3 regions of the Streptomyces sp. NPDC006235 genome follow, and region 1 is predicted to be linked to each of the others. Evidence: riboswitches for the same ligand, from Rfam matches in the RefSeq annotation. Region 1 holds a riboswitch; each other region holds the start of a gene.
The links. A riboswitch is a leader RNA that binds a small molecule or an ion and turns the genes downstream of it on or off. The one in region 1 is predicted to bind cyclic di-AMP.

Region 1 (9,757 bases):
TCGCCTGCGACGTGGAGACGGTCTGCCTGGGGCAGGCCGGCGCCGCCGCCTCGGTGCTGCTGGCGGCGGGCACGCCCGGCAAGCGATCCGTGTTGCCGGACGCGCGTCTGGTGATCCATCAGCCCGCGCTGCCCGAGCCGGTCCGCGGGCAGGCCGGCGATCTGGCGATCCAGGCCGAGGAGTTGCTGCGGATCCGGACCCGCATGGAAGAGATGCTCGCACTGCACACGGGCCGCACCCGGGAGCAGGTGAGCGCGGACATCGAGCGCGACAAGGTCCTCACTGCCCAGGAGGCGGTGGAGTACGGCCTGGTGGACCGGATCGTCCCCCACCGCAACGCCACCCTGGCCCCGCCGACGGGAGAGTGAGCCGCCGGTGCTCCCGCCCGAACTGCCGCCGCTGCCCGCACTGACCCGCGCCGAGGCGGAGTTGATCGACCGTTACCTGGAGGTCGTCGACCTGCTCGGCCGGATCAACCCCGCCCTGCCCGGCGACACCTACCGCGGACTGCGCGCCGCCCAGGCCCTGGTCGGCAAGGCGACCGCACTGCGTGACGCATTGACCCTGATGCACCAGCGGGGTGAGACGGAACTGCACTCCGGCACCCTCGGCCGGGCACTGCGGGTGCTGGACGGCGAGCGGCGCACGGCACGCGTCACCCTGCCCCCGGAGTCCGTCAGTTGACGCGGATGCGCCGGCCCGGACGCCCGCCCGCTCGGCGGAGCGTCCGGGCCTGAGTCCAAACGGACCGAATGACGTACCCCTGTTCGGAGTAGACGGGAGTCCTGTTTTTGGGCCCTCACAGTTGCGCAACGCGCGTAGCCGAGGGGCGGAATGGGACATTCCATTGCTGGTCCGGCGGTCCATGACCCCGTGGACGGTGGCTCGAACACAGGCGTGTCCACCCGAACGGGTGAGTGGTGAGTAACAACACAAATCCCCGGTTCGGTTGGGATTTCCGGACATGCATGAGCCAAGATCCGTGTCTGACGACAAGCCCCCGCCACAGCGGCGGGGCGGTCCGGGCGGACGCCGAGTCCTGCCGCCGCCTGGATGACCGGTCGACAGAAGTGCATCGGCAGGAGTGGAGGACCCAAGCACGACGGGTCGCCGGGACGGTCACGCCATGACCGGACCCGAGTAGCCCTTGGGGTGAAGCCGCGTCAGCGGCCGGGCAACTTCGCCAGCCCGAATCCGACAGGTCATCCTTCACAGGCGGCTGACGAAGGGTTGCGCATGACTGCGCTCAATCGTGTCCCGTCGCTGATGGTCCGGGCCGGTACGGCCTCGGCCCTCACCATCGCCGCCGTGGGCGGCTCGATCGTGGCCCCCGGCTTCTCGTCCGAAGCAGCGGCAGCCACACCGGCGACCAAGGCACTCCAGATCGCGGCCTCGAAGAAGGGTTCGCCCTACAAGTACGGGGCCACCGGTCCGCACAGGTTCGACTGCTCCGGGCTCACGCTGTATTCGTTCAAGAAGGCCGGCAAGAAGCTCCCCCGCACGGCCGCCCAGCAGTACAACAAGACGCGCCACATCTCCGCCAAGAACCGCAAGGCCGGAGACCTGGTGTTCTTCCACTCGGGCAGCAACGTGTACCACGTGGGTATCTACGCGGGTAAGAACAAGCTCTGGCACTCCCCCAAGAGCGGGGACGTGGTGCGGCTGCAGAAGATCTGGACCAAGAGCGTCTGGTACGGGCGCGTGAAGTGATCCGCCCGGCCTGCGGCGGCGCCCCTGCCGCGCCGCCGCACGCCGGAGCGTGACACGGCCTCAAGTGGTTACCCGTCCCCCATGGCCGAGCACCGTCCCTGCACCGCACGCGGCGAGACCCCGCTGCAACGCGCCGACCGGAACTTCGTCGAGCTGCTCCAGGAGCTCCGGGTCACCCAGACGGGCGTACAGATCCTGTTCGCGTTCCTGTTGTCGCTCGCGTTCACCTCGCGCTTCACGTCCCTCGACACGGTCCAGCGCGTCACCTACGTCATCACGCTGCTCCTCGCGGTCCTGGCCGCGGCGCTGTTCACCGCGCCGGCCGCGCTGCACCGCTCGCTCTTCCAGCAGGGCGCCAAGCCGCGCATCGTGCAGGTCTCCTCGCGACTGGCCACCACCGGCCTGGTCGTGCTGGTGTTCGCCTTCAGCGGTTCCGTGCTGTTGGTGGTGGATGTGACGACCAGTCGGGCCGGTGGCATCGCCGCGGGCGCGGCGACGTTCCTGGTCTGCGTCGGCCTGTGGGGGCTGCTCCCCCGGCTGGTGCGGCGGGCGGGGCTGCGCGAGGAGACACGCGGCGGCCCCGAGCGACCTGAAGCCACCGTCGAGGAGCCCGCGCCCCAGGGGGCCGTCCGGATCCCCGCGCCGCTGCGCGGCACCATCAGGCAGCCCTCAGTGGTTCGAGAAGGAGCAGCACACCGAGAAGCGTCAGCGCGGCGCCGGTGACCCCCTCGACGGCCCGCGCGGCACGCGGCTCCCGCAGCCACCGGCCGAGCCGGTCCACCAGCAGTGCCACGGCCGGGAACCACAGCAGCGCCAGGACCACCACGATCAGCGCCAGCAACAGCGTCCGGGGCAGCGCGGGACTGCCCGCGGGCACGAACTGCGGCAGCAGGCTGAGGAAGGTGATCGGCGCCTTCGGGTTGAGGGCGTTCGTGACGAAGCCCTGTCGCAGGGGACGCGCGGCGGACGAAACGGTCTCGACAGCCACGGCAGGCGGCCGCCGCAGCGACCACAGCGTCCGCAGTCCCAGGTACAGGACATAGCCGCCGCCCACCAGCTGGAGCGCGCGGAACAGCGCGGGCACGGCGGCCAGGACCGCGGCGACCCCCGCCACGGCCAGCGCGGTGTGCAGCAGCAGCCCGCCGGCGACACCGAGGGCGCAGGCGATGCCGGCCCGGCGGGAGACCAGGGCGTTGCGCACGACGACGGTGAAGTCGGCGCCCGGCATGGCGACCATGCCGGCGGCCACCCCGGTGAAGGCGATGAGTTGTCCGTCCATACGGCCAGACTGCCGGGTCGAAGCCTTCAGCAGGTATTTTGAATGTCCTGGGTGAGCCTTAAGCATCGCTTTGGTCTGCGGAGGTCAGCGGCATGTACGACCCGACCCGGCTCGCGGCGCTCGTCGCCGTCGCGGAGGCCGGGTCCATCACCCGGGCCGCCGAGCGCCTCGGCTACACCCCGCCCGCGCTCTCCCAGCAACTGGCGAAGCTGGAGCGGGAGGCGGGCTCGGCGCTGCTGGTCCGGCATCACCGCGGGGCGCGGCTGACGGCTGCGGGCGAGCTGCTGGTGGCACGGGCCCGGCGGGTGCTCGACGAGCTGGAGCAGGCCCGTCACGAACTGGCCCGGCTGGCCGGTCTGTCGGGCGGCGTCCTCAGGCTCGGCACGTTCCAGACGGCGGGCATCCATCTGCTGCCGCCGGTGCTCAGCGCGTTCCGCCGGGCTCATCCGGATGTGGAGCTGTCCGTCGCCGACTACGAACCACCGGCCGGTGTCACGGCCGTGGCCGCCGGTGAGATCGACCTGGCGCTGACCCACACCTACCAGCCCGCCGACGCCCTGACGTTTCCGGCCTCCGTCCGCTCGGAGCCGGTGCTGGTCGAGGAACTCGTTCTGGTGACCGCCCCGGGTCATGCCCTCGCCGACGGCACGGCCAGGCTTCCCCTGACGGAACTGGCGGGTCAGCCGCTGATCAGCATGGCGCCGGAGCATCCGTCCCGGCAGGGTGTGGAGGCGGCGCTGGCCAGGGCCGGGGCCAGCCCGTCGGTCCTGGTCTCGACACCCGGGTATGCGCTGGTGTGCGCGCTGGTCAGCGCGGGGCTCGGGGTGGGCGTCGTACCGGAGATGGTGGCGCGGACGTCGGTCACGCCGGTCGGGGTGCGCCCGCTCGGGGCGGGCGAGCTGCGCCGTACGATCTCCGTCGCCTATCGGGGCGAGGAGGCGGCGCCTGCCGTGGAGGCCTTCCGGGCCTTGTTGCGCGGGGCGTTCGGCCGCGCGCGGCACACGTCACAGACGCGGTGAGGTCACGGCTCCTGCTTCCTCGCCGTCGGCACGGGCTGGGCCGGGACGGTCCACGGGAGTTCGATCGAGATGGTCTTGCCGCCCTCGCGGGTGGGGCGGATCCGGAGCCTGCCGCCGCATTCCGCGGTCAGCCAGCGGATGATGACGAGACCGCGGCCGTTGTCCTGCTGGACGGCGGCGGGCAGGCGTCTGGGGAACCGCGGGTGGCTGTCCGTGACACCGATGCGCAGCTGTTCGTCGCGGTCCAGTGCGACGTCTACCGTGAAGGTGGGGGACTGTCCGAAGGTGTGCTGGACGGCGTTGGTGGCGAGTTCGGAGATGATGAGCCGGATGGAGTCGGACACTTCCGTGTCCGCCGGCAGGCCCCACTCCGCCAGCGTGCCCACCACATAGGCGCGCGCCGCGGAGACCGAGGCGGGATCGCTCGGCAGAGTGACGGATGCTTCCAGATGGTCTGCCATGGCGACGTCGTCCCTTTCCCACGGGACCGCAGTCCGACACGGAGCGGAAGGTTCGAGTACGGTCCCGGACTGGTGCTTCGTCGCCAGAGTGCCACCAGAACACCCCTCAAGGGCGGCGATCCACCAAGATATGCATATATCTGTCGCTCAAAGCGGTGAACTCTACGACGCGAGACCGTATTTGGGTGGCTCGGAAGGAGTAGGGAGGAGCCCATGCAGCACGGTCCCGCGGTGCGCCGCCGGAAATTGGGCGCCGAACTTCGCGCGCTGCGCACCTCGGCGGGGCTCACCAGTGGTGAGGCGGCCCGGCTGGTGGGCTGGCACCAGTCGAAGGTCAGCCGTATCGAGACGGGCACGAGCGGGGTGAAACCGGCCGATGTGCGGTTACTTCTCGACGCGTACGCCGTGGCGGACAGGCAGCTGCGCGAATTGCTCATGGTGCTGGCGGGGTCCGAGGACAGCGACGGCCGGACCCACTGGTGGCACGCCTACCGCGGAGTGCTGCCACCCACCTACCGGGACTTCATCAGCCTGGAGTCGCAGGCCGGCGCGATGCGCACGCTGGAGACCACCGTCGTCCCGGGGCTGCTCCAGACGCCCGAGTACGCGCGTGCGGTGACGAAGGCCGCGGTGGAGGGCCTGCCCGAGGACCGGCTCGACACGCTGGTCGAGGTGCGGCTGGCCCGGCAGGACGTACTGCGCGCGGATCCGCCGCTGGAACTGAGCGCCGTCCTGGACGAGGCGGTGCTGCGGCGGGAGGTGGGCGGGCCGGGGGTCATGGCCCGGCAGCTGGAAAGGCTGGTCGAGGCGGCGCGGCTGCCCCAAGTGCGGCTCCAGGTGCTGCCGTTCGCCGCAGGGGCGCACATCGGCGTTACCGGCCCTTTCGTTATCTTCTCATTTTCGAGCACATCCGATCTGGATGTGGTTGTTCTCGACCACTTGACGAGTAGCCTCTACCTCGAACGGAAAGAAGACCTCCAGGCCTACACGGAGGCCTTCAACGCCCTTCAGATCCACGCCCTTTCGCCCGAGGACTCGTTGGATTTCATCGCCGGGACAGCCGCCGGCGCGTAAGGAGGCACCATGCGTGCACTGCCTCGTCACGTCCCCTCAAGCATCGAACTGCACGGTGTGCGGTGGCTGCGCAGCAGCTACAGCACCGGCGCGAACAACTGCGTCGAGACCGCGCGTCCGGACGTCCCGCCCTGGGCCGGACTGCTCGCCGTGCGGGACTCCAAGGACCCGGCCGGGCCCGCGCTGCTCTTCTCTGCGAGGAGCTGGGCGGAGTTCACGGCCGCGGTCGACCGCATCTGAGCCGCATCCGAGCCACGTCCGAACCACCTTTCCGATCAGTCCGTCGTCGAGCGACGCACGGCCGTGTCACGCCGACTCATGGCCGCGTCTCGCCGATCAGTCGTACAGCGCCTTCGATCTGTTCCCCGGTCAGGTCCGCGCGGGCGGTCAGCCTGAGCCGTGAGACGCCGTCGGGTACGGAAGGAGGACGGAAGCAGCCCACGGCCAGGCCCGCCGCGCGGCACTCGGCCGCCCAGCGCACGGCGTCCTCGGGGGAGGGCGCCCGCACCGAGACCACCGCGGCGTCCGGACGTACCGCTTCCAGGCCCGCGGCGGTCAGGCGTGCGTACAACTCGCCCGCCACCGCGCGGGCCCGCGCCGCGCGCTCCGGCTCGCGGCGCAGCAGCCGCAGGGCCGACAGGGCCGCCCCCGCCGCAGCGGGGGCGAGACCCGTGTCGAAGATGAACGTCCGTGCCGCGTTGACCAGGTGGTCGATCACCCGGGCGGGGCCGAGGACGGCTCCGCCCTGGCTGCCGAGCGACTTGGACAGCGTGACCGTCACGACGACGTCGTCGGCGCCCGCGAGCCCCGCCGCGTGCGGGGCGCCGCGGCCGCCGTCGCCGAGGACGCCCAGGCCGTGGGCGTCGTCGACCACCAGTCCGGCGCCGTGCTCCCGGCACGCCTCGGCGAGCGCGGCCAGCGGCGCCGCGTCGCCGTCGACCGAGAAGACCGTGTCGGACACGGTGATCGCCGTGCCCTCGTGTGTGTGCAGCGCCTTGCGCACGGCGTCCGGCTCGGCGTGCGCCACCACCTGGGTCGTGCCGCGGGCCAGCCGGCAACCGTCGATGAGCGAGGCGTGGTTGCCCGCGTCGGAGACGATGAGGGAGCCGTGCGGGGCCAGCGCGGTGACCGCCGCGAGGTTGGCCGCGTAGCCGGAGGAGAAGACGAGGGCCGCCTCGAAGCCGCAGAAATCGGCCAGTTCCTGTTCGAGTTCGGCGTGCAGTTCGGTGCTGCCTGTGACGAGCCGGGAGCCGGTCGAGCCGCCGCCCCAGAGCCGCGAGGCCCGGGCCGCGCCCTCGGTGACCTCGGGATGGTGGGCCAGGCCCAGATAGTCGTTGCTCGCCAGGTCGAGGAGCGGCGAAACGGCCGGACGGGGGCGCAGAGTCCGGACGAGTCCGGCACGGCGGCGCAGCCGCGCCTGCTCGTCGATCCAGCCGAACGCCATGGGTGGTCCTCCGGGGAATTTGTAGGCAGTGCACAGACACTAGCGGGAGCTCCAGCAGGTCAGTGTGTGGCAATACCCACACCTCGAAGCGACTCTGTTGTCCGAAGTCTCCTTGGCCCGGGGCGCCTCGGTAGGACAGGATCGGCTCCCATGGACCTGCTGAACACGCTGGTGGACAAGGGGCTTCGGCGCGAGCTGCCGAGCCGAGAAGAGGCACTGGCCGTCCTCGCGACATCCGACGACGACCTGCTCGATGTGGTGGCCGCGGCCGGGAAGGTGCGCCGGCACTGGTTCGGCCGACGGGTGAAACTCAACTATCTCGTCAACCTCAAGTCCGGCCTGTGTCCCGAGGACTGCTCCTACTGTTCGCAGCGGCTCGGCTCCCAGGCCGGGATCCTGAAGTACACGTGGCTCAAACCGGACCAGGCCTCCGACGCGGCGGCGGCCGGGGTGGCCGGGGGCGCCAAGCGGGTGTGCCTGGTGGCCAGCGGGCGCGGTCCGACGGACCGGGACGTGGACCGGGTCTCCGAGACGATCAGGGCGATCAAGGAGAACAACGAGGGCGTCGAGGTGTGCGCCTGTCTCGGGCTGCTCTCCGACGGACAGGCCGAGCGGCTGCGCGAGGCCGGCGCCGACGCCTACAACCACAACCTCAACACGTCCGAGGCGACGTACGGGGAGATCACCACCACGCACACCTACGCCGACCGCGTCGACACCGTCGAGAAGGCCCACGCGGCAGGGCTGTCCGCCTGCTCCGGGCTGATCGCCGGCATGGGCGAGACGGACGAGGACCTGGTCGACGTCGTCTACTCGCTGCGCGAACTGGACCCGGACTCGGTTCCGGTCAACTTCCTGATCCCGGTCGAGGGCACCCCGCTCGCCAAGGAGTGGAACCTCACCCCGCAGCGCTGCCTGCGGATCCTGGCCATGGTGCGCTTCGTGTGCCCGGACGTCGAGGTGCGCATCGCGGGCGGCCGGGAGGTCCATCTGCGCTCGATGCAGCCGCTCGCCCTGCACCTGGCCAACTCGATCTTCCTCGGCGACTACCTCACCACCGAGGGCCAGGCGGGCAAGGCCGACCTGGAGATGATCGCGGACGCCGGGTTCGAGGTGGAGGGCACCGACCAGGTGACGCTGCCGGAGCACCGGGCGGCCGGCGGCTGCCACGACGGTGGCGGAGTGTGTGGCTCCGAGGGGGGTGGCGGCGTCTGCGGTTCCACCGCCGCTCCGGAGGCCGCCGAGGCCCGCACGGCCGCGGAGCCCCGTACGGCCGCGGAGCCCCGTACCGACCTGGTCGCCGTCCGCCGCCGGGGCGCCGGAACGGACCTCGCGCCCAATGCCTGAGCTCCCGGTGCCCGAGCTCCCCGTGCCCGCGCTGACGGTGCCCGAGTTGCTCGACCTCGACCGGCGGCATGTGTGGCATCCGTACGGCCCGATGCCCGGCCGGCGGGAACCGCTCGTCGTGGAGTCGGCGAGCGGGGTGCGGCTGCGGCTCGCCGACGGCTCGGGAGAGCTGGTCGACGGAATGTCGTCCTGGTGGTCGGCGATCCACGGCTACAACCACCCGGTGCTCAACGAGGCGGCGCGCGGGCAGTTGGAGCGGATGAGCCATGTGATGTTCGGCGGGCTCACCCACGAGCCCGCCGTGCGGCTGGCGAAGCTGCTTGTCGACATGTCGCCCGAGGGCCTGGAGCATGTGTTCCTCGCCGACTCCGGGTCCGTGTCGGTCGAGGTCGCGGTCAAGATGTGCCTCCAGTACTGGCGCTCGCTGGGCCGCCCCCGCAAGCAGCGGCTGCTGACCTGGCGCGGCGGCTACCACGGCGACACCTGGCAGCCGATGTCGGTGTGCGATCCCGACGGCGGGATGCACGAGCTGTGGAGCGGGGTGCTGCCGCGTCAGGTGTTCGTCGGCCCGCCTCCGGCCGGGTACGAGGAGTCGTACGCCGAGGAGCTGCGGGCATCGATCGAGCGCCACGCCGACGAGCTGGCCGCGGTGATCGTGGAGCCGGTGGTGCAGGGCGCGGGCGGGATGCGGTTCCACTCCCCCGCCTATCTGCGGGTGCTGCGCGAGGCGTGCGACGCGCACGACGTGCTGCTGGTGTTCGACGAGATCGCGACCGGCTTCGGCCGCACGGGCGCGCTGTTCGCGGCGGAGCACGCGGCCGTGACACCGGACGTGATGTGCGTGGGCAAGGCGCTGACCGGCGGTTATCTGACCATGGCGGCGACACTGTGCACCTCGCGGGTGGCGGACGGCATCTCACGCGGCGAGGTGCCGGTGCTCGCGCACGGCCCGACCTTCATGGGCAATCCGCTGGCGGCGTCGGTGGCCTGCGCCTCGATCGAGCTGCTGCTCGGCCAGGACTGGCGCACCGAGGTCAAGCGGATCGAGACGGGGCTGCGGGACGGGCTCGCGGCGGCCTGTGACCTGCCCGGCGTGAAGGACGTGCGGGTCCTCGGCGCCATCGGGGTCGTCCAGCTCGACCACGAGGTGGACATGAAGGCGGCCACGGAGGCGGCCGTACGCGAGGGCGTGTGGCTGCGGCCGTTCCGGGATCTGATCTACACCATGCCGCCGTACGTGACGGGCGACGCGGACGTGGCGCGCATCGCGCGGGCGGTGTGCGCGGCGGCGCGGAAGGGATGACATGTCGGTACTGGTGATCACGGGCACGGGCACGGAGGTCGGCAAGACGGTCGTGACCGCCGCGGTGGCCGCGACGGCGCTGGCGTCCGGCCGTTCGGTGGCCGTGCTGAAGGCCGCGCA
Region 2 (9,757 bases), on a different contig from region 1:
ACTCACCGACAGCGCCTTCATGCAGGACTCCGGTTCCGGCTCGATCGGCGACATGATGCGCGCCGTCCGCGACTCCTCCGCCATCCCCGCCCTGGTGGACCTCTCACTGAAGAGCCCCGTCGGCTTCGGCTACGCCATCGCCTGCGGCGAACTCGCCGTCGGCATCGGCACCCTGCTCGGCCTGTTCGCCCGGCTGGCCGCACTCGGCGGCGCGCTGATCTCCCTCAGCCTGTGGCTGACCGTGAGCTGGGCGTCCGACCCGTACTACTACGGCAACGACCTCGCCTACCTCATGGCCTGGATCCCCCTCGTGCTCGCGGGCGCTCCCCTGTTCTCCCTGGACGCCGCCTTGCGGTCGCGGCGACGGCACAGGACAGGGGACTACCGGTAGCACACGCCGTGGGTTGTGCGGCGGCGTGGCCTGTGCGGCAGCGTGACCTGTGCGGCGGTGGCTTGCCCTGTCGTCAGGCCGCCATGTCCGGGCCGGGCTCGTCGGTGGTACGGCCCGCCCCCCGGCGCCGGCGTATCCGGCCCGTCAGGAACGCCACCGCGCCGGCCAGGAACAGCCCGCCCGTGACGAGGGGTATCGCCACGAACCACGGTGTCTCCCAGGCGCCGCCCGCGTCTCCCGCGTAGAGCACGCCCACCAGGGTGAGGACGGCGCCGGCGACCAGCTTTCCGGGCTGGAGTTCATGACGCAGCACGGGCCACCTCCGCCTGTCCCATGCCGACCTGGAGATCCAGGTCGATGGTGCCCGACTTCTTGACGCCCTGGGCGGGGGAGAGGGTCATCTCCTTGTGCTGGCCCGGTTTCACGTCCACGTCCTTCGCGTCGTCGCCCGGCAGCTGCAGGTCTCCGAGCCCGACGTCAACGCTCAGCCGCACGGTCACGTCCTCGGGCACCACCACCTTCACCCGGCCCACACCGACGTCGGCGCGGGTCGTGACCGTCCTGTTCCGGTCCACGTCCACCCTCGACAGGTCCAGGGTGCCGACGCCCGTGCCCAGGTCGTACTGCCGCTGCACGTCCGCCACGGTCGTGGGCTGCCATGTCGTGCGGGTCCACTGCGTGCCGATGTCCTTGGGCAGTGCCGCCGAGCCGGCGAGCAGGCCCGCCGTGATGATCGCCAGGAGGATCGAGCCGGCGCCGGTCCGCCCCAGGAAGGCGCTGACCGCTATGCCCAGGCCCAGAACGGCGAGCGCGCAGGACAGGCCGGTCTGCACACTTGTGCCGAGCGGGTGGTCGTCCCAGGTCAGGTTCGTGCCCAGGGCGCCCGCGAGCAGGGCCAGCAGGAAGACCCAGCCGCCGATCCAGCGGGGGCCGCGCGGCTCGGGCGGCTGGGTGCGCGGGACGGGTATGTCCTCGCGGTCGGGGGCCTCGGTGCCGCGGCTGATGTTGATGGCAGCGGCGACGTCCAGGTCGCGGGTGTCGCGCGGGCCCCAGAGGTAGCCCGTGCCGCCGATGTGGGTGCCGTCCTTGACGATGGGGTCGCGCCACCAGGACGGGTAGGTGATGAACACCGGCGGCGCCTGGGGTTCGGGCGGGGCGTCGGCGACGGCCTGGGCGGCCAGCGGGTCGGGGCTGGGGGCACCGCGCTGGCGCGACCAGTAGCCGGCGCCCGCGAGGAGGAGGGAGAGGACGACGGCGAAGGTCAGCACCCCGCCGTTGTTCAGCATGGTCAGGAACACGCCGCAGCCGACCAGCGCGAACAGCACCGCGGTCAGGGCCTGGCCGTCGACGCGGCCGGTCAGCAGCTTGCGCACCTCGTTCTCGTCCTCGTCGTCGTAGGGCACGACGAGCCAGGCGAAGCCGTAGAAGAGCAGGCCGATGCCGCCGGTGGCGGAGAGCACCGCGAGGGTGATCCGGAAGATCACCGGGTCCATGTCGCACCGCCGCCCGAGCCCGGCGCAGACGCCGGCCAGGGCCTTGTTGCGGCGGTCGCGCCGGAACCTGTGCGGTGGCCCGGGCGGGGCTTCCGCCGCGGGGCCGGCCGCGTCGGGCGTGGCTCCCCTCTGTTCTCCCGCGCCCGCGGGCCCGTGCGCGGGCGGAGGCGCGGGGGAGGCGGCGCCCGCGGCGGGCGCGGCATCCTGCGGCCCGGCGCCCGGTGCGGGGCGCGGGCCGGAGCCGGGTCCCGGACCCGTCGCGGCGTGCTCGTGATCGGTCATGGGTCCATGGTGACGGGCGCGGCGGCGCCGCGGCAGCCGGAATGACCCTGGCCCGACCCTGATATCGGCCCTGAGGGACGGCTCGGGAAGCGTTCGAAGGCCCGGGTCCGGAGATCAGGGGAGTCTCCGGGGCCGACCCTGATGCTCCGGCCTGCCGGCCGTGTGACCATCAATGGCATGTCGGAAGCCGCAGCAGCGCCACTCGCCGAACCGCGGCCGCCGCGCAAGCTCTACCGCAGCAGTGACGGACGCTGGCTCGGTGGTGTGGCGCGAGGGCTCGCCGGGCACCTCGGGCTGCCCGTGATCTGGGTACGGCTCGTCTTCGTCGGCCTGTTCATGGCCGACGGCCTCGGTGCGCTGCTGTACGCCGCGTTCTGGTTCTTCGTCCCGCTCGGCGTCGGCGGCGTCGAGGCGCAGAAGCAGAAGCCGCCGTCGCTGGCCGCCTCGGAGACCTCGCCCGACGGCCGCCGCAGACTCGTCGCCCGCAGGCCGGACAAGGGCCAGATCGTGGCCCTGCTCCTCATGGTCGTCGTGGCCATGGTGTTCGTGGGCAATGTGAACCTCAGCGGTGGGGCCAGGGCGTATCTCTGGCCGGCGGTGCTCGTCGGCGCGGGCGTCGCCCTGGTCTGGCGGCAGGCCGACAACGCCCGCCGGGCCCGCTGGGTCGAGGTCGGCCGCCGCCGGCGCACTGTCACGCTGCTGCGCTCGGTGGGCGGTGTGCTGCTGGTGACGGCCGGCGTCTCCGGCATCTTCGTCCTGCAGGGCTCCGCCGCCCACCTCGGCTCAGTCCTCCAGGCGGCCCTCGCGGTCCTCGTGGGGATAACGCTTCTCGCCGGGCCGTATCTGGTGCGCATGACCCAGGACCTCTCCGAGGAGCGCCTGATGCGCATCCGCGCCCAGGAGCGCGCGGAGGTCGCCGCGCATGTGCACGACTCGGTGCTGCACACCCTCACCCTGATCCAGCGCAACGCGGAGAACGCGAGCGAGGTGCGCCGCCTCGCCCGCGCCCAGGAGCGCGACCTGCGCACCTGGCTGTACAAGCCGGAGGGCACCGGCAAGGACGAGGCGGACGAACCCACCACCCTCGCCGACGCCGTGCGGCGCAACGCGGCCGAGGTGGAGGACAAGCACGGCGTGCCCATCGAGGTCGTGGTCGTGGGCGACTGCCCGCTCGACGAGAGAATCAGCGCGCAGATGCAGGCCGCGCGCGAAGCAATGGTGAACGCCGCCAAGTACGGTGGCGAGGGCGGAGCCGTACAGGTCTTCGCCGAGGTCGAGGGGAAGACGGTCTTCGTGTCCGTCCGTGACCGCGGCCCCGGCTTCGACCTCGACTCGATACCCGCCGACCGGATGGGTGTCAGAGAATCGATCATCGGCCGCATGGAGCGCAACGGCGGTACGGCGCGACTGCGCGCGGTGCCGGACGGCGGCACGGAGGTCGAGCTGGAGATGGAGAGGGCGGAGAAGACGTCATGAGCGACCCGACCGAGGCGAACGGTACGGCGGGATCGGCGGAGGCGCCCGGGCCCGCGGAGTCGGACGGCGGCACCGGCGGGCGTCGCGTGCGCGTGGTCCTCGTCGACGACCACCGCATGTTCCGTACGGGGGTCCAGGCCGAGATCGGCCAGACCGAGCAGACCGGTGTCGAGGTCGTCGGCGAGGCCGCGGACGTCGACCAGGCGGTCACGGTCATCACCGCGACCCGGCCCGAGGTGGTCCTCCTCGACGTGCACCTGCCCGGTGGCGGCGGTGTCGAAGTGCTGCGCCGCTGCGCCCCGTTGATGGCCGACGCCGAGCAGCCCGTCCGTTTCCTGGCGCTGTCCGTGTCGGACGCCGCCGAGGACGTGATCGGCGTGATCCGCGGCGGGGCCCGCGGATACGTCACCAAGACGATCACCGGCACGGACCTCGTCGACTCCATCTTCCGTGTCCAGGAGGGCGACGCGGTGTTCTCCCCGCGGCTGGCCGGGTTCGTCCTCGACGCCTTCGCCTCCACGGACGCGCCGCCGGTCGACGAGGATCTGGACCGCCTCACCCAGCGCGAGCGCGAGGTGCTGCGGCTCATCGCCCGGGGGTACGCGTACAAGGAGATCGCCAAGCAGCTGTTCATCTCCGTGAAGACGGTCGAGTCCCATGTCTCGGCGGTCCTCCGCAAGCTCCAGCTCTCCAACCGGCACGAGCTGACGCGCTGGGCGACGGCCCGCCGACTGGTGTGACCCGGGCGCCGCCCTGTCACACCACCCGGGTGGCGCCTGTGAACGGCATCTCGTCGAGCGGGGCGACCCGGACCGGGGCGGACGGGTTCGGCGCGTGGATCATCCGGCCGTTGCCCACATAGATGCCGACGTGACTGATGCCGGCGTAGAAGAACACCAGGTCGCCGGGGAGCAGTTCGGAGCGGGAGACGCGGCGGCCCGCGTCGATCTGGGAGTACGTCGTGCGGGGCAGGGCGACGCCCGCGGAGCGGTAAGCCGCCTGGACGAGGCCCGAGCAGTCGAAGGCGTTCGGGCCCGTCGCTCCCCAGACGTAGGGGCTGCCGAGCTTCTGGTAGGCGTAGGACACGGCGGCGGCCGCGCGGGAGTTGGGCGCCTGCGCGCTGACGGACCCGGGGGCGGCCAGGTGGTCACGCGCACCTGCCGAGGAGCGTGAGGCGCGGTCCGTGCCCCTCGTGTCGCCGATGCGGGCACGTTCCTGCACGGTGAGCCGGGACAGCAGCCGGCGCGCGGAGCCCAGCTTGCCGGTGATCGTCTTCTTGTGCCGTCTCAGCTCCGTCTGCCGCGATTTCAGGGAGGTCAGCTCGATGTGGGCGGCCCCGCGCAGCTGCTCGATCTCCCGGAGCTGCTGCCGTACGCGCGCGACGTCGGCCTGCTGCCGGTTTCCGGCCCGCTCGGCGAACTCGGCGTTGTCGAGGTACCGGTCGGGGTCGTCGGACAGCACGAGCTGGAGCGCGGGGTCGAGGCCGCCCGCGCGGTACTGGGCGGCGGCGACCGAGCCCAGCGCCTCGCGGGCGGAGTTGAGCCGCCCCTCCTTGCGTGCCGCCTGGTCCTGGAGGTCCTTCAGCCGCTGTCCGGCCGCCTCGGCCTTCTCCTTCACGCCGTTGTACTTCTCGGTGGCGACCTCCGCCTCCTGGTACAGCTCGTCCACCTTGGCCTTGACCTGGCCGGGGGTGAGCTCGGGTTCGGCGTGTCCGGTGCCGTCGAAGCCCGTCGCGGTCGCCGCGCCCGCGAGGGCGATCGTGGCGGCCGTACGGGCCGTGTTGCCGCTCGCGGAGCGCCGGCGGGGCTTGCGGTGCGCTGCCACCTGGGGGGCACGTCCTTTCCTGCGACCGCCGGCGGGTGCGTGCGGCCGCCGGGGGAGCGGACGGGCGGCGCGCGTCCGGCGGCGGCCCGCACAGGGGAAGCGGACCGCCGCCGGACCTTTCGGCGGTGGTGTCCGACTGCCGCCCCTGGCCCGGGCGGCGGTGGGGAGCCGGGCACCTGGTGGAGGACGCTAAACCTCGCCGCGGTGGCCCGGTGGCGGGTGCGCGGAAGTGTCCCGAGAGGACCGGTGGTGACCGTATGCGACCGTGATCCCGTCTCCCCGCCGTCGACTTAACTCAGTGTGATGACCGATGCGCCGAATCACGGGCGCAGGGCGGCGGACGGGTGCTATGGGGCGCATATATGCATCCGACGGGCCGGTGCGGGCGGCTGTGGAGGCCCTGATTAGGCTCCGGCCTCATGGACGTACTCATCCACCTCTTCGTCGGCCTCCACATCATCGGCATCGCAGCCCTCCTGGGCGGCTTCCTCTCCCAGATGAAGGCGATGGGCGCGGGCACCGCCCGCTACACCCCCGCGATGCTGCACGGCGCGCTGACGATGCTGGTCACCGGTGTGATCCTGGTCGGCCTCAACCAGGCCGACGACCAGTCCGTGAACAACATCAAGATCGGCGTCAAGCTGGCCCTGCTGATCGTGATCCTCGGCCTGGTCTACGTGAAGCGGGACGACGAGAAGGTGGACAAGGGCCTGTTCGGCCTGGTCGGGGCGCTGACCGCGGCGAACGTCTTCATCGCTGTGCTCTGGACCTGACCCGCCCGGGCGCGGCATAGGCCCGGGCGGAGGCGACCGCCCAGGCGGTGGCCCCGAGCCACGCGGCCACCGCGATCCACAGCAGCACCTCCCCGAGGCCGTCGAGCCAGGAGACGTCGAGGGCGGCGGCGACGGCCAGGGTCGCCGCCGCCGTCTTGGCCCAGGTGAACACCGTCGCCCAGCGGCGGATGTCGGTGCGGGGGCGGGGGCGCAGGAACTCGGCGGCGAGCAGGACGGCGCAGCCGGCCAGTGTGACCACGAGCAGCACGACGGTCACATCGCGCAGGACACCGCGGTCGTCGACGTTCCACAGGTACAGGCGCGCGCTGTCGGAGCTGATCAGCCGCGCCCCGGCCAGCGCCGAGAGGGCGAGCGCCCCGCCCGCGAGCCAGTGGTCACCGCGCCCCTCGGCCACCTGCCGCACATCGAAACGGGCCAGGGCGAGGACGTACAGCACGAGCCCCAGCCAGAACAGCACCAGCGCCGCGTGCGCGAGCCAGGCCGCCGACTCGGCCGCGGCGAGCGTGGCACCGAGCACGGCGAGCCCCTGCGTGGCCATGCAGCGCGCGAACACCGTCCCGGGCCTGCGCCGCTGCCCGTCCTGCGCCGGGAGGACCAGCGGCACCGGCCAGAGCAGCACGGCCAGTACCAGCAGGACCGCGGCCAGGGACTGCGCGTCGGCCGCCGAGAAGCCGGTGCCCAGGACGGCCGTCGCCGCCACGGTGGTGAGGGCGGCCGTCGCCACGGTGTCCACCAGGCCCGGAACCCCCGCGTACGCCCGCCATCTCGTGCCCGCCAGCAGCAGCCGCAGCGTGAAGTCGGCGGCCAGCAGCAGCCAGGCAGCACAGGCCAGACCGAGGGCGATACGGGAGAGGCCGTCGTACCCCGCCAGGTCCAGACCGACCGACAGGGTGCCCGTCGCCAGCACGGCGGCGGCGGCGGACGGCGCGCGCTGTGCCCACCAGGCGGTGGAGGGGGAGGGGCCGGCCATGGGCCCGATGCTAGGAGGCGCCGCGCGCGTTGCGGGCGGGGCACGCGCGCGGGCGCCTCAAAAACGCGAGAGCACCCTCACGCGCGCGTGCCCGCCATGACGTACGGCCCTCAGGCCGGCCGCACCACGCTGTGGATCGCCGACTCGCCGTCGTAATAGATCGACTCCTCGCGCACGTAGGTGCCGGGCTTCGGGGCGTGGATCATCATGCCGTTGCCGATGTAGATGCCGACGTGGGTGACGTCGTCGTAGAAGAAGACCAGGTCACCGGGCTGGGCGTCGGCCAGCGGGACCGTGGTGCCGGCGTTGACCTGGTCGTAGGTCGTGCGCGGCAGGGTGACGCCCGCGGCCTTCCAGGCGGCCTGGGTGAGCCCGGAGCAGTCGTAGGAGCCGGGTCCGACGGCACCCCAGACGTACGGCTTGCCGATCTGGGCGCGGGCGAAGGCGAGCGCCTTCTCGGCCTTGGTGGCGTACGAGGAGTCGGCCGGGGCGGTCGAGGTGGACGAGCCGGAGCCCGTGGACGAGGACGAGCCCGTGGACGAGGAGCCGCTGTCCTGCTGCTGGGCGGCCTGCTCCTGCGCCTGCTGCTGCGCGGCCTGCTGCCGGGCCAGCTCGGCGGCCTTGCGGGCGGCCTCCTGCTGCTTCTCCCGCTCGATCGCCGCGAGCCGTGCCTTCTCCTCGGCGGTCAGCTTCGAGAGCAGGTCGCGCGCGTCGGCGAGCTTCCGCTGGACGGTGGCCTTGGCCGTCTTCAGGTCGCCCTGGGCCTCGGTGAGCGTCTCGAGGCTCTCGGTGGCCTCCTGGCGCTTCTTCATCGTCTCGGACTGCTGGGTGACGTAGTCGTCGACCGCGACCTTCTGACGGCCGGTCATCCGGTCCATCAGCTGGGTCTGGTCGAAGTAGTCCTGCGGGGTGTCCGCGAGCAGGAACGTCGCCGTGTCCGGGGCGGAGGCGCCGGTGCGGTACTGGGCGGCGGCGAAGGAACCGAGTTCCTCCCGTGCCTCGTTGAGCTTCTGGGTGCGCTTGGCGACGTCGTCGAGGAGGGTGTCGACGCGCTTGCGCTGCTTGGTGGTCTTCTCCTTGGCCGAGTTGTACTTGTCGGTCGCCGACTCGGCCTGGCGGTACAGGTCGTCGACCTTCTTCTCGACTTCCTCGAGACTCGGCTTGTCGTCGGCCTCGGGGGCGGCGTTGGCCGACTGGGACAGCAGGGCGACGGACGTGAGGGCCGCCGTTGCCAGGGCGGGGGTCCGTATGCCTGCGACGCGCGTACCAGCGGGACGCGACTTGCGGTGCGACGCCAAGGGAGGCGACTCCTTCCATGCTCCGCCTACCGGGTTAGCTGTCGGGTTCGGGCGGGTACATCGGAAGGGTTGCCCTACGGCCGTCTCCGCGAAGGGAGTCCGGCCGATTCACCCCAGAGTTCTCGGTTGGGTCCCCGGCTCCGGCTGCCGCTGCGGCACACCGGACTCGGCGGAGGCCGCGCGGCCCGGCGACGTTCGCCGGTGGGGGTCGTGCGGCCTGCCCGCACGGTAGCCAACTCGTGTGGCCCTTGTGAAGGTTGATGGGTGATATGCCCGATACATTTTCGTGACCTTATCCCGGAGCGTTGCCGAGAGTGACCGGTCAAGAGGGTTTGGTCATGAGTCGTCCATGATTGTGACGCCGTAGCAGCCCGTGATCACACAGGGATGCAGGGTGACGAGGGGCTCCTTTCGGTGATGTTCTCAGGGCGGCGGCGGGCTGTCAGTGGGGCGCCCTAGACTCGGAGAGCGATGAGCAGCCTCTTTGACGACAGCTTCCTGGCGGACCTCCAGGCCCAGCGGGGCCCCGCGGACGAGCCCCCGCCGCCACCCGAGGACGAACACGTACCGGAGCCGGTTCCGGACGATCTGTTCGGCGGGAAGTTCGACGTGCCCCCGGACCGGGACGCCTACTACCGCGACGGCGCCCCGCGCCCGCCGGTGGACACCGCCGCCCTCCTGGAGGGGCTGAACGACAACCAGCGCGCCGCCGTCGTCCACTCCGGCTCCCCACTGCTCATCGTGGCCGGTGCCGGTTCCGGCAAGACCCGCGTGCTCACGCACCGCATCGCCCACCTGCTCGCCGAGCGGGGCGTGCACCCGGGGCAGATCCTCGCGATCACCTTCACCAACAAGGCCGCAGGCGAGATGAAGGAGCGCGTCGAGCAGCTCGTCGGCCCGCGGGCGAACGCGATGTGGGTGATGACCTTCCACAGCGCGTGCGTGCGCATCCTGCGGCGCGAGAGCAAGAAGCTCGGTTTCACGTCGTCGTTCTCGATCTACGACGCCGCCGACTCCAAGCGCCTGATGGCCCTGGTCTGCCGCGACCTGGACCTCGACCCCAAGCGCTTCCCTCCGAAGTCCTTCAGTGCCAAGATCAGCAACCTGAAGAACGAGCTGATCGACGAGGAGGACTTCGCAGCCCAGGCCACGGACGGCTTCGAGAAGACCCTCGCCCAGGCCTACGCGATGTACCAGTCGCGGCTGCGCGAGGCGAACGCCCTCGACTT
Region 3 (9,757 bases), on a different contig from region 1:
CTGTTCCGCACGGTCTTCACCGTGTCCCGCGACGAGGCGGTGGAGGCGGGCAGGTCCGTGGCGGCTGCGCTGGCCGCGGTGGCCGCCACCGGGCGGCTGGACGACCTCCGGGCCTCGGGATTCGCGGCGGTGCGTGACCAGTTGGGGCGGATGGCGGCCTCCCGCGCCCGCATGGGCATCGACACGGACGCGCTCGCCGACGAGGTGGCCGCCCTGCGCGAACCGGTGACCGAGCTGCTGCGCGCCGAGTTCCCCGACCCGCACGCACCCGAGGCCCAGGAGTGCGTGCTGGCCCTCACCGTGCTGATGGGCACGCTGCGTCTGGTCGTACTGGAGACGACGGTCAGCGCGGGGGAGGAGGTGATCGCACGGCAGCGCGAGCAACTGCACGAAGTGGCCACCCCGGTGATCAAACTCTGGGAGAGCACCGTCGCCGTACCCCTGATCGGCACGCTGGACAGCGCGCGCAGCCAGGTGGTCATGGAGAGCCTGCTGGACGCGATCGTCGCCGAGCGCGCCCGGTTCGCCATCCTCGACATCACCGGCGTGCCCACGGTCGACTCGCTGGTCGCCCAGCATCTGATGAAGACGGTGGCCGCGGCGCGGCTGATGGGCGCCGAGTGCATCGTCTCCGGTATCCGGCCCGCGATCGCGCAGACCATCGTCCAGCTGGGCATCGACCTCGGTACGGTGCTCACCCGCGCGAGCCTGGCGGACGCCCTGGCCTACGCGCTCAGCCGGCAGGGCGTCGAGATCGCGCCGCTCCGGCCGGCCGCCGCGGGCACGCGATGACCGGCCCGAACGGGCCCTCGGGGAACGGGCCCGCGGGATCAGGGTCCCCGGTCGCCGGGTCCTCGGTCGCCGGGCCCATGGGCGGGCACGGCTTCACGGTTCCGGTCCTCCGGCTGGGTGACATCCTGCTGGTCACCCTCCAGGGCGAGCTGCACGACGGGATGGCCGAACAGCTCCAGCAGGACATCACCGACCGCATCGCGCACACCCGGGTGACCGGCGTGGTCATCGACATCTCCGGCGTGGACATCGTCGACTCCTTCCTGGGGCGGGTCCTCGCCGAGATCGCCGCCGGAGCCGGACTGCTGGCCGCCCGTACGGTGCTGGCCGGGATGCGTCCCGCAGTGGCGATCACCCTGGTCGAGCTGGGGCTCACCCTGCCCGGACTGCGGACGGCCCTGGACGTCGAACGCGCGATGGAGCTGCTCACCGCGGGTGAGCGGCAGGGCGAGGGGAGTCCGTGATGCGGGCCTCCCGCCATGCCGCCCCGGCCAGCCTGCCGATCGGCTCGGACGCCGACCTGGCCTGGGTACGGCAGCAGGTCCGGCAGGCCGCCGCCGAGCTCGGTTTCGGACTGGTGCAGCAGACCAAGCTCGTCACCGCGGCCAGTGAGCTGGCCCGCAACACCCTCGTCCACGGCGGGGGCGGCCATGTGGAGATCACCCCGCTGGAGACCGGGCCGTCACCCGGCCTGCGGCTGGCCTTCGTCGACCACGGACCCGGCATCCGTGACCTGGACCGGGCGATGACCGACGGCTACACCAGCGGCGGCGGGCTCGGACTCGGCCTGAGCGGGGCCAAGCGGCTGGTCCAGGAGTTCGAGGTGGACAGCCGCCCCGGTGAGGGGACCACCGTCACCGTCACCGCCTGGGCCACGGTCGTGCCGTCGGCCCGGCCGGGGTCGTGATGAGCAGGGTGTGGGACGTCCCGGTCGACGACTCGACCCGGGTGCGGGACGTCCGGGTCGCGGCCGAGGAGGCCGGCGCGTGCGCCGGGCTCGGCCCGCACCGCATCGCGACCGCCGCGCTGGTGGCGACGGAGCTGGCGACCAACCTGGTGCGGCACGCGGACGGCGGGTACGTCCTCATCAACCTCGTCGAGAGCCCACCCGCCGACGGCCGGCGCCCGTCCGTGCAGCTCGTCGCGCTCGACCACGGTCCGGGCATACCGGACGTCGCGGCGGCGATGCGCGACGGCTACACGACCGCGGCTTCCCTGGGCGCCGGCCTCGGCACGTGTCGGCGCATAGCGAACGACTTCGACCTGCACAGCGCACCCGGCCGGGGCACCGTGGCCATGGCCCGTATCGACCACGAACCCCCCGTCGGCCGGTACCGGACGGCCCCGCGGAGTCCGCGCGCCGGTGGCGTCAACGTCCCCCTCGGCCGGGCCGAGTATTCCGGTGACGCCTGGAGCCGGGTCTGCACCGGTGACCGTCTGACCCTCCTGCTCGCCGACGGGCTCGGTCACGGACCCAAGGCGGCGGAGGCGTCGGGCGTCGCCGTGGACGCGCTGCGCGACGTGGCCGACCGGCCGCCCGCCGAGATGCTGCGGCATCTGGGCCGGTCCCTGCGCCGCACCCGGGGCGCGGCCGTCGCCGTGGCCCAACTGGATCTCGGGTCAGGGCAGTTGCACTTCGCCGGGATCGGCAACGTCGGCGCCCGGCTGCGCACCGACGGCAGCTGGAGGGCGATGCTGTCCCAGCCCGGCATCGTGGGCGCGCAGGCCCCGGCGTCCGTGTCCGTGCAGCGGGAGCCGTGGCGGGACGACAGCCTGCTCGTCCTGCACAGCGACGGCCTGCCCGGCCGCTGGACGCCCCCCGACGACACCGTGCTCCTCGGGTGTGACCCGGCGGTGGTGGCCGCGGTGGTCCTCCGCGACGCGGGCAGCGCGGCCCGCCCGGTGCGGGACGACACGTGTGTGGCGGTGCTGGGCGGGGGCGGCGGGAGCCGTCAGGGCTCGGGGGGTTGAGGGGCGGACCTGCGGGGTCGAGGGGCGGATCTGCCCCTGACGGCGCTACGGCGTCCTGAATACGGCGCTATGGGCGCTACGGCTTTACGGCTCGCCGGGCGGGGGGTCGGTCCGGGGAGGAGGGCCAGCCGCGTCAGGCCCGGCGTCCCGCTCGGCCCCGTCGACGCGCGGGATCTCCGCGCGCCGTGCCGCCAGAAACCCCCGCAACCCCCTGCTCAGCGCCACCCGTTCCGCCGGTTCCATCGCCGCCAGCGCCGTGGTCAGGGCCCGTGCCCGGCGGCCGGCGACGTCGCCCAGGACGTGCCGCCCGTGCGTGGTGAGCCACAGTTGCACCTCGCGTCGGGTGTCCGGGTGCGGGGCGCGTTCCAGGAGGCCGGCCGCCGCCAGGCGGTCGCACAGGCGGCTGGCCGTGGGGAGGCCGATGTCGAGCCGGTCCGCCAGGGCCGTCAGGTTCAGGCCGGGCGCCGCCTCCAGGGTGCGCAGTGCCCGCAGCTGGTGCAGGGACAGCCGCAGGGAGGCGTCCTGCGCGGCGACCGACCACAGAGCCGTCAGGCTCTCCACGGCCTCGGCGATCTGCGCCGCCACGGCCTCCGGGCCATCGCCCCGTCTCCTCGCCCGGGGATCGCCGGGGCCGTCGAGATCGGTCACGAAACGGTCACTTTCCATAAGCTCCGGGTACTGCAGAGGTCGCCCTCTTTCAAAGGCTGTACCCGATGAGCCAAGGGGCAAGCCGCCCCGTTCACGCACCCGGCCGGGCCTGGAGGCTCAGCCCGCGCTGAGCCCTGTCAGCGCGGCGAGCGGCAGCGTGTGCTGGGTCTGGAGGACCTTCGCGCGCAGGTACCGGACATTGTGCGCGGTGGTGAAGACGCCCGTGGGGACGCGGTCGCGGACTGCCACGCCCAGATCGCGCAGCTGGGCGGCCTTGTCGGGGTTGTTGGAGAGCAGGTCCAGCTCACCGACGCCCAGGGCCCGGAGCATCTGGGCCGCCGCCGTGTAGTCGCGGGCGTCCTCCGGCAGCCCCAGGGCCGCGTTCGCCTCGTAGGTGTCGAGGCCCTCGTCCTGGAGGGCGTACGCGTCGAGCTTGTTGTAGAGGCCGATGCCCCGGCCCTCCTGTCGGAGGTAGAGGAGCACGCCGCCGCGCTCGGCTATGCGCTCGACGGCCTCGCGCAGCTGCGGGCCGCAGTCGCAGCGGGCCGAGCCGAACACGTCCCCGGTCAGACACTCGGAGTGCAGCCGCACCAGCGGAACCTGCCCGGGCTCGCCCAGGACGACGGCCACGTGCTCCTGGCCGTCGGCCAGGCCGTGGAAGGTGACGACTTCGGCGTCGACCTCGTAGCCGTCGTGGAAGCGCAGCGGGACCCGGACGCGGGAGCGCGGGGTGGCGAGGACAGCGGGGGTGTCGGGCATGCGGGGCCTCCGGGTTCCGTTCCTGTTCGGCTGCACAGCCGTCGGCTTGCAGTCTGCTTCAGATTTGAAGCAGATCCACGTCCGGAACCCTACCCTTGCTTTAAATTTGAAGCAATGAGAAGCGGTGAGACCGAGGTGTGTTGTGAGGTGAGTCACGAACAGGCCGTGGAGGACCTCCGTCGCCACGGCACGTCGTCCGACGCCGGCCGCGTCCCGTCCTCCTGGAGCCCCTGCGCGATCGCCGTGGAGATCTCCTCCAGCTGCTCCACCTGCTCCTTGCTGAGCCGGTCGAACAGGAAGCTCCGTACCGTCTCGACATGCCCGGGCGCCGCCCGGTCCAGTACGGCGAACCCGTCGTCCGTCAGGGCCGCGATGCTGCCCCGCTTGTCGTACCGGCAGGCCTCGCGCCGCACCATGCCGTCCTTCTCCAGCCGCGTCACCGCGTACGTCAGCCGGCTGCGCGTGATCTTCAGGCGCTCGGCGAGATCGGTCATGCGCAGCCGCCGTTCCGGGGACTCCGACAGGACCGACAGGATGGAGTAGTACAGGTGCGGCATGCCGGCGTCCTGCTGGAGCTGCCGGTCGATCGCGTCCTCCAGGAGCAAGGAGGCGGCGATGTACGCGCGCCAGGCGCGTTGCTCCTCGGGGGTGAGCCAGCGAGTCGTCATGCACCCAGTGTAGGTTTGTTTCAAACTTGAACCAAGGCCGTCCGTCGGTCCGCCGTCCCACCAGTCCGCCGTTCACCCGTCCGCCACGAGTCTCCACGAGCCGGGAGCGTCGATGCCCCACCCGTACGTCCTGCTGTCCGCCGCCGTCTCCCTCGACGGCTACCTGGACGACACCGGCCCCGAACGCCTGCTCCTGTCCAGCCCGGCCGACTTCGACCGGGTCGACGAGGTCCGGGCGTCCGTCGACGCGATCCTGATCGGTGCCGGGACCGTCCGCGCCGACAACCCGCGCCTGCTGGTCAACTCACCCGAGCGGCGGGCCGCCCGCACGGCAGCCGGTCTGCCGGAGTACCCCCTCAAGGTCACGGTCAGCGGCTCCGGCGACCTCGACCCGGCGGCGCAGTTCTGGCACACCGGCGGCCAGAAGGTCCTCTACACCACCGACCAGGGCGCCGAACGCGCCCGTGCCCTCGGCCTCGCCACGGCCGATGGCACCGATGCCGCCGACGCCACCGACGTCGTCCCCCTCGGCGCCGACCTCGACTGGCGGCGGCTCCTCACCCACCTGCACGACGTCCGGGGCGTACGACGCCTCATGGTCGAGGGCGGCGGCCTGATCCACACCCAGCTCCTCACCCAGGGCCTGGCCGACGAACTCCAGCTGGTCCTCGCCCCGCTCTTCGTCGGCGACCCCGGGGCACCCCGCCTCTTCGGGCCCGGCGGCTACCAGTCCGGCCGGCTCCGGCTGCTGGAGACCCGGCGGATCGAGGACGTGGTCCTCATGCGCTACGAGCCGACCGCCCCCGGCACCGGCCCCCTGCCCGTCGCCGCCGACCACCATTGGCTGGCCCTCGCCTGCGAACTGGCCGCACAGTGCCCGCCGTCGGACACGGCGTTCAGCGTCGGCGCGGTGGTCGTCGCGGCCGACGGCACCGAGCTGGCCCGCGGCCACTCCCGCGAGGGCGGCGACCCGCTCGTGCACGCCGAGGAGGCGGCCCTGGCCAAGCTCGACCCGGCCGATCCCAGGCTCGCCGGCGCGACGGTCTACAGCAGCCTGGAGCCCTGCGCCCGCCGGGCCTCCCGCCCCGCACCCTGCGCCCGGCTGATCCTCGACGCGGGCGTACGACGCGTGGTCACGGCCTGGCGCGAGCCGGACACCTTCGTGGCGGACGCCGACGGCAGCGGCCTGCTGGCGGCCGGGGGAGTGGAAGTCCTCGTCCTCCCGGAGCACGAGGAGCGCGCCAAGGCCCCGAACCGCCACCTGACGCACTGAGCGCGGGCCGATCGGCCCAACAGATCCTGCGGCCCGGCCGCCCCGCGGGTCACGCTGCCTCCAGGGCCGGTACGACAGCGCGGAGCCAGCGGCCATGCGGGCAGCGGGAAGACGACGTACGGCAGCGCTCCTGCTCACCGCGCTCGCCCTCTTCGCCTCCTCGTGCGGAGCGGTCGACGCGGACACTCCGGCCCACGGCCCGGCCCTGCCCGCCGACGCCCCCTTCACCCACCCCGGCGTCCTCGTCGCCAAGGCCCGGTTGGACGCCGTACGCGAGCACGTCACCGCCGGGAAGCAGCCTTGGCTGAAGGCGTACCTCGACATGCGGGACAGCAGGTACGGCTCGTACCGGTACCGGGCCGAGCCGTACGGGACCGTCGTCTGCCCGGCCGGTGACCTGGAGGGCCGGGGCTGCGCCGGGGAACGCGCGGACGCACTGGCCGCCTACACCCAGGCCCTCTTCACCGTCACGGGCGGGGTCGGTCTGGGCCAGGGCCGCGGAGATCGTGCGGCACACCCCGGGTGCCGGCTGGCCCGCCGAGCGCGTGCGGCGCTTCGAGCGCATGCTGCGCACGGCCCGTCTCCCCGAAGTCGCCGTCACCGACCCGGATTTCACCGGGAGCTGGGACCTGGTGGCGACCGACGCGGTCATCGCCATCGCCGTCTTCCTCGACGACCACCGGGCCTTCGGTCACGCCCTGGAGCGCTTCCGGGAACGCGTGCCCGCCTACTTCTACCTGGAGAAGGACGGCCCCGCTCCGCTCACCGTGCCCGGCTCCGGCCTCGCCACGCCGCGGCGGACGACGGCGTACTGGTCCGGGCAGGCCACGTACCGGGACGGTGTCGCCCAGGAGACCTGCCGCAGCTTCCGGCACGTCGGTGTCGCGCTCGCCGCCACCGCACACATCGCCGAGACGGCCCGGCACCAGGGCGTCGACCTCTACGGCGAGGCCGAGGACCGGCTGACGGCCGCGCTCGCCCTGCACGCCCGTCGCCAACGGGGCGAGTCCGTGCCCGGGTGCTGTGCGGCGGCCGGATCAAGGGGAGACTCGGACCGCACCTGGAGGCCGTCCTCCATCGCCTGGAGGGCCGCCTCGGCCGGTCGGTCCCGGCCGCGCACGCACTGGCCGTGCGCACCCGGCCCGCCGGCACCGACGACCTGTTCACCGCCTGGGAGACCCTCACCCCCGCGGGCGACCCGGGCCGCTGAGCACCGGGTGTGCGCGAGTGGTCCCGCGGATGGCGTACACTGGAGTCACAACGACGCGGGGTGGAGCAGCTCGGTAGCTCGCTGGGCTCATAACCCAGAGGTCGCAGGTTCAAATCCTGTCCCCGCTACTGAAGGCCGAGGGCCGGAATCCGAAAGGGTTCCGGCCCTCGGTTTTTCCTGGGTTCTCCCTTTACCGCCGACATTACTGTCGGTGAATGAAGCACGCCGCTCCGCATCACAACTGACACACCGTCAAAACACGTGAGTCACTTGCGTGGCGGTCAACTCGCCCGTTTTGGACTGGTCGTGGCAGGTTGGTCCGCGTGAAAAAGGTTAATGATCAAGCGGAATCGCTGGAATACCCACCGCGCGTCTATTAACGTTCGATAACGCAGCGCGGTCGTCCCAGCCGTCACAGAAGGCGGCTCCGTGCGCACGCGCCGAATCCTGAAAGGGAACCGGGGAACCACCACTTGGGGTGAATCGAGCGGATGCCGCCGTGGAAGCACGGCCGGTATACGCGCGTAGGAGACCTTCCTGCTCCGAACCCGTCAGCTAACCCGGTAGGCGAGAAGGAAGGAAAGGAGTACGCCCACGTGGCGTCAAACCGGCCTGCCCCCGCGGCCCCGTCCGCGCCGAACCAGCGCGACACCGAAACCTTCGGCTACGGCGGTCACCACACCGACGAGGGCCCGTTCCAGGAATGGAACCCCACCGCGGAGTCCATCCGCCCCATCCGTGGCCGGCATCGCGTCACCAAGCAGCGCGGCGGAGGCCTCGCGCGCAGCTCCACCGTCCTCGGCGTCGGCGTCATAGCCGCCGTGGGTGCGGGCGGCATGGCCAGCGCCCAGACCGGCAAGCCGCCGGTGTCGATCTCCGTCCCGGACCTTCCCTCGGTGGGTTCCCTCATCTCGGACGACGACACCCCCGAAGGCTCCGCCACTCCGCTCAGCGACCTCGCCACGGCGTCCGCCGACACCGAGCAGGGCACCTCCGGCGCCGGTGAGGCACTGCGCGCCCGGATCATGGCGCAGGTCGAGCACCAGCAGGAGCAGATCGAGACCAAGGCCGCGCAGGACGCCGCCGAAGCCGCCCGCAAGGCGGCCGCGGAGGCCGCCGCCAAGGCCGAGAAGGAAGCCAAGGCCAAGGCCGCCGAAGCCAAGGAGAAGGCGGAGGAGGAGGCCCGGAAGAAGGCCGAGGCCGAGCGGCTCGCCGCCCTCGCCAAGCAGTACACGCTGCCGACCTCCGCGTACACCATCACCTCGACCTTCGGTCAGGCCGGCGCCTACTGGTCCTCCGGCTACCACACCGGCCTCGACTTCGCCGCGCCCACGGGCACGCCGATCAAGGCGGTGCACAGCGGCACCATCACCGAGGCGGGCTGGAACGGCTCGTACGGCTACAAGACGGTCCTGACCCTCGATGACGGCACGGAGATCTGGTACGCGCACCAGTCGTCCATCGGCGTCAGCGTCGGCCAGAAGGTCAGCACGGGCGACGTCATCGGCCGCGTGGGCGCGACGGGCAACGTCACCGGGGCGCATCTGCACCTCGAGGTCCACACCGGTGGGTCCAGCAACGGCATCGACCCGCTTGCGTGGCTGCGGGGCAAGGGCCTGAACGTCTGAGCGACGGCGGCGTTTGCGGTCTCGTGCGGAAGGTTTCGCGCGGGGTCTCGTGCGGAGGTTTCGTGCGGGGTCTCGTGCGGAAGTTTCGTGCGGGGCCGTTTACGGGAGTTTTGCGTCCGCTGTGGAATGAGCCTCTCCCGCACGGCCGTTGACGCGGAGCATGACGTCTCTTCGCAAGCTCGGCTCCTCCGACCTCGAGGTCTTCCCGCTCGCCCTCGGCGGCAACGTCTTCGGCTGGACCGCGGACGAGGCCCAGTCGTTCGCCGTCCTCGACGCGTACACCGCCGCCGGCGGCAACTTCATCGACTCCGCCGACGTCTACTCGGCGTGGGTGGACGGCAACCAGGGCGGCGAGTCCGAGACCGTCCTCGGTAAGTGGCTGGCGTCGCGCGGCAACCGCGCGGACGTCGTCGTCGCCACGAAGGTCAGCCAGCACCCCGAGTTCCAGGGCCTGTCCGCCGCCAACATCAAGGCCGCCGCCGACGCCTCCCTGCGGCGCCTCGGCACCGACTACATCGACCTGTACTACACGCACTACGACAAGCCCGACGTGCCGGTGGAGGAGATCATCGGCGCGCTCGACGAACTCGTGACGGCCGGGAAGGTGCGGCACATCGCCGCCTCCAACATCTCCGCGGAGCGGCTGCGGGCCTCCATCGAGTTCTCCGACCGCGAGGGGCTCGCCCGGTACGTCGCCCTCCAGCCCCACTACAACCTGGTCTCCCGCGACACCTACGAGGGCGAGCTCCAGCACCTCGCCGCGCGGACCGGCCTGGCGGCCGTCCCGTACTACGCGCTCGCGTCGGGC

Region 2: linked by a shared signal. The riboswitch ahead of ABZ192_RS15830 (NlpC/P60 family protein) and the one ahead of ABZ192_RS08575 (C40 family peptidase) in region 1 are both predicted to bind cyclic di-AMP.
Region 3: linked by a shared signal. The riboswitch ahead of ABZ192_RS34890 (M23 family metallopeptidase) and the one ahead of ABZ192_RS08575 (C40 family peptidase) in region 1 are both predicted to bind cyclic di-AMP.

Annotation. Positions count from the first base shown of each region.
Region 1 covers NZ_JBEXSR010000005.1:215,590-225,346, forward strand. The annotation lists gene ABZ192_RS08565 (ATP-dependent Clp protease proteolytic subunit) at 1-368, shown strand, start outside; gene ABZ192_RS08570 (hypothetical protein) at 376-684, shown strand; cyclic di-AMP (ydaO/yuaA leader) riboswitch at 1,031-1,233, shown strand; gene ABZ192_RS08575 (C40 family peptidase) at 1,237-1,710, shown strand; gene ABZ192_RS08580 (DUF6328 family protein) at 1,792-2,433, shown strand; gene ABZ192_RS08585 (LysE family translocator) at 2,369-2,989, opposite strand; gene ABZ192_RS08590 (LysR family transcriptional regulator) at 3,082-4,008, shown strand; gene ABZ192_RS08595 (ATP-binding protein) at 4,011-4,469, opposite strand; gene ABZ192_RS08600 (helix-turn-helix transcriptional regulator) at 4,683-5,543, shown strand; gene ABZ192_RS08605 (DUF397 domain-containing protein) at 5,553-5,783, shown strand; gene ABZ192_RS08610 (8-amino-7-oxononanoate synthase) at 5,860-6,987, opposite strand; gene bioB (biotin synthase BioB) at 7,138-8,334, shown strand; gene ABZ192_RS08620 (adenosylmethionine--8-amino-7-oxononanoate transaminase) at 8,327-9,637, shown strand; gene bioD (dethiobiotin synthase) at 9,639-9,757, shown strand, end outside.
Region 2 covers NZ_JBEXSR010000011.1:63,817-73,573, reverse strand. The annotation lists gene ABZ192_RS15870 (DoxX family protein) at 1-391, shown strand, start outside; gene ABZ192_RS15865 (hypothetical protein) at 465-704, opposite strand; gene ABZ192_RS15860 (PspC domain-containing protein) at 691-2,166, opposite strand; gene ABZ192_RS15855 (PspC domain-containing protein) at 2,344-3,642, shown strand; gene ABZ192_RS15850 (response regulator transcription factor) at 3,639-4,382, shown strand; gene ABZ192_RS15845 (NlpC/P60 family protein) at 4,399-5,466, opposite strand; gene ABZ192_RS15840 (hypothetical protein) at 5,886-6,239, shown strand; gene ABZ192_RS15835 (hypothetical protein) at 6,217-7,230, opposite strand; gene ABZ192_RS15830 (NlpC/P60 family protein) at 7,341-8,528, opposite strand; cyclic di-AMP (ydaO/yuaA leader) riboswitch at 8,537-8,710, opposite strand; gene pcrA (DNA helicase PcrA) at 9,000-9,757, shown strand, end outside.
Region 3 covers NZ_JBEXSR010000043.1:533-10,289, reverse strand. The annotation lists gene ABZ192_RS34945 (STAS domain-containing protein) at 1-792, shown strand, start outside; gene ABZ192_RS34940 (STAS domain-containing protein) at 870-1,256, shown strand; gene ABZ192_RS34935 (anti-sigma regulatory factor) at 1,256-1,699, shown strand; gene ABZ192_RS34930 (ATP-binding SpoIIE family protein phosphatase) at 1,699-2,763, shown strand; gene ABZ192_RS34925 (MarR family transcriptional regulator) at 2,848-3,411, opposite strand; gene ribA (GTP cyclohydrolase II) at 3,529-4,170, opposite strand; gene ABZ192_RS34915 (MarR family transcriptional regulator) at 4,323-4,838, opposite strand; gene ABZ192_RS34910 (dihydrofolate reductase family protein) at 4,951-6,111, shown strand; gene ABZ192_RS34905 (hypothetical protein) at 6,161-6,685, opposite strand; gene ABZ192_RS34900 (hypothetical protein) at 7,130-7,321, shown strand; tRNA gene ABZ192_RS34895 (tRNA-Met) at 7,376-7,449, shown strand; cyclic di-AMP (ydaO/yuaA leader) riboswitch at 7,750-7,906, shown strand; gene ABZ192_RS34890 (M23 family metallopeptidase) at 7,918-8,949, shown strand; gene ABZ192_RS34885 (aldo/keto reductase) at 9,110-9,757, shown strand, end outside.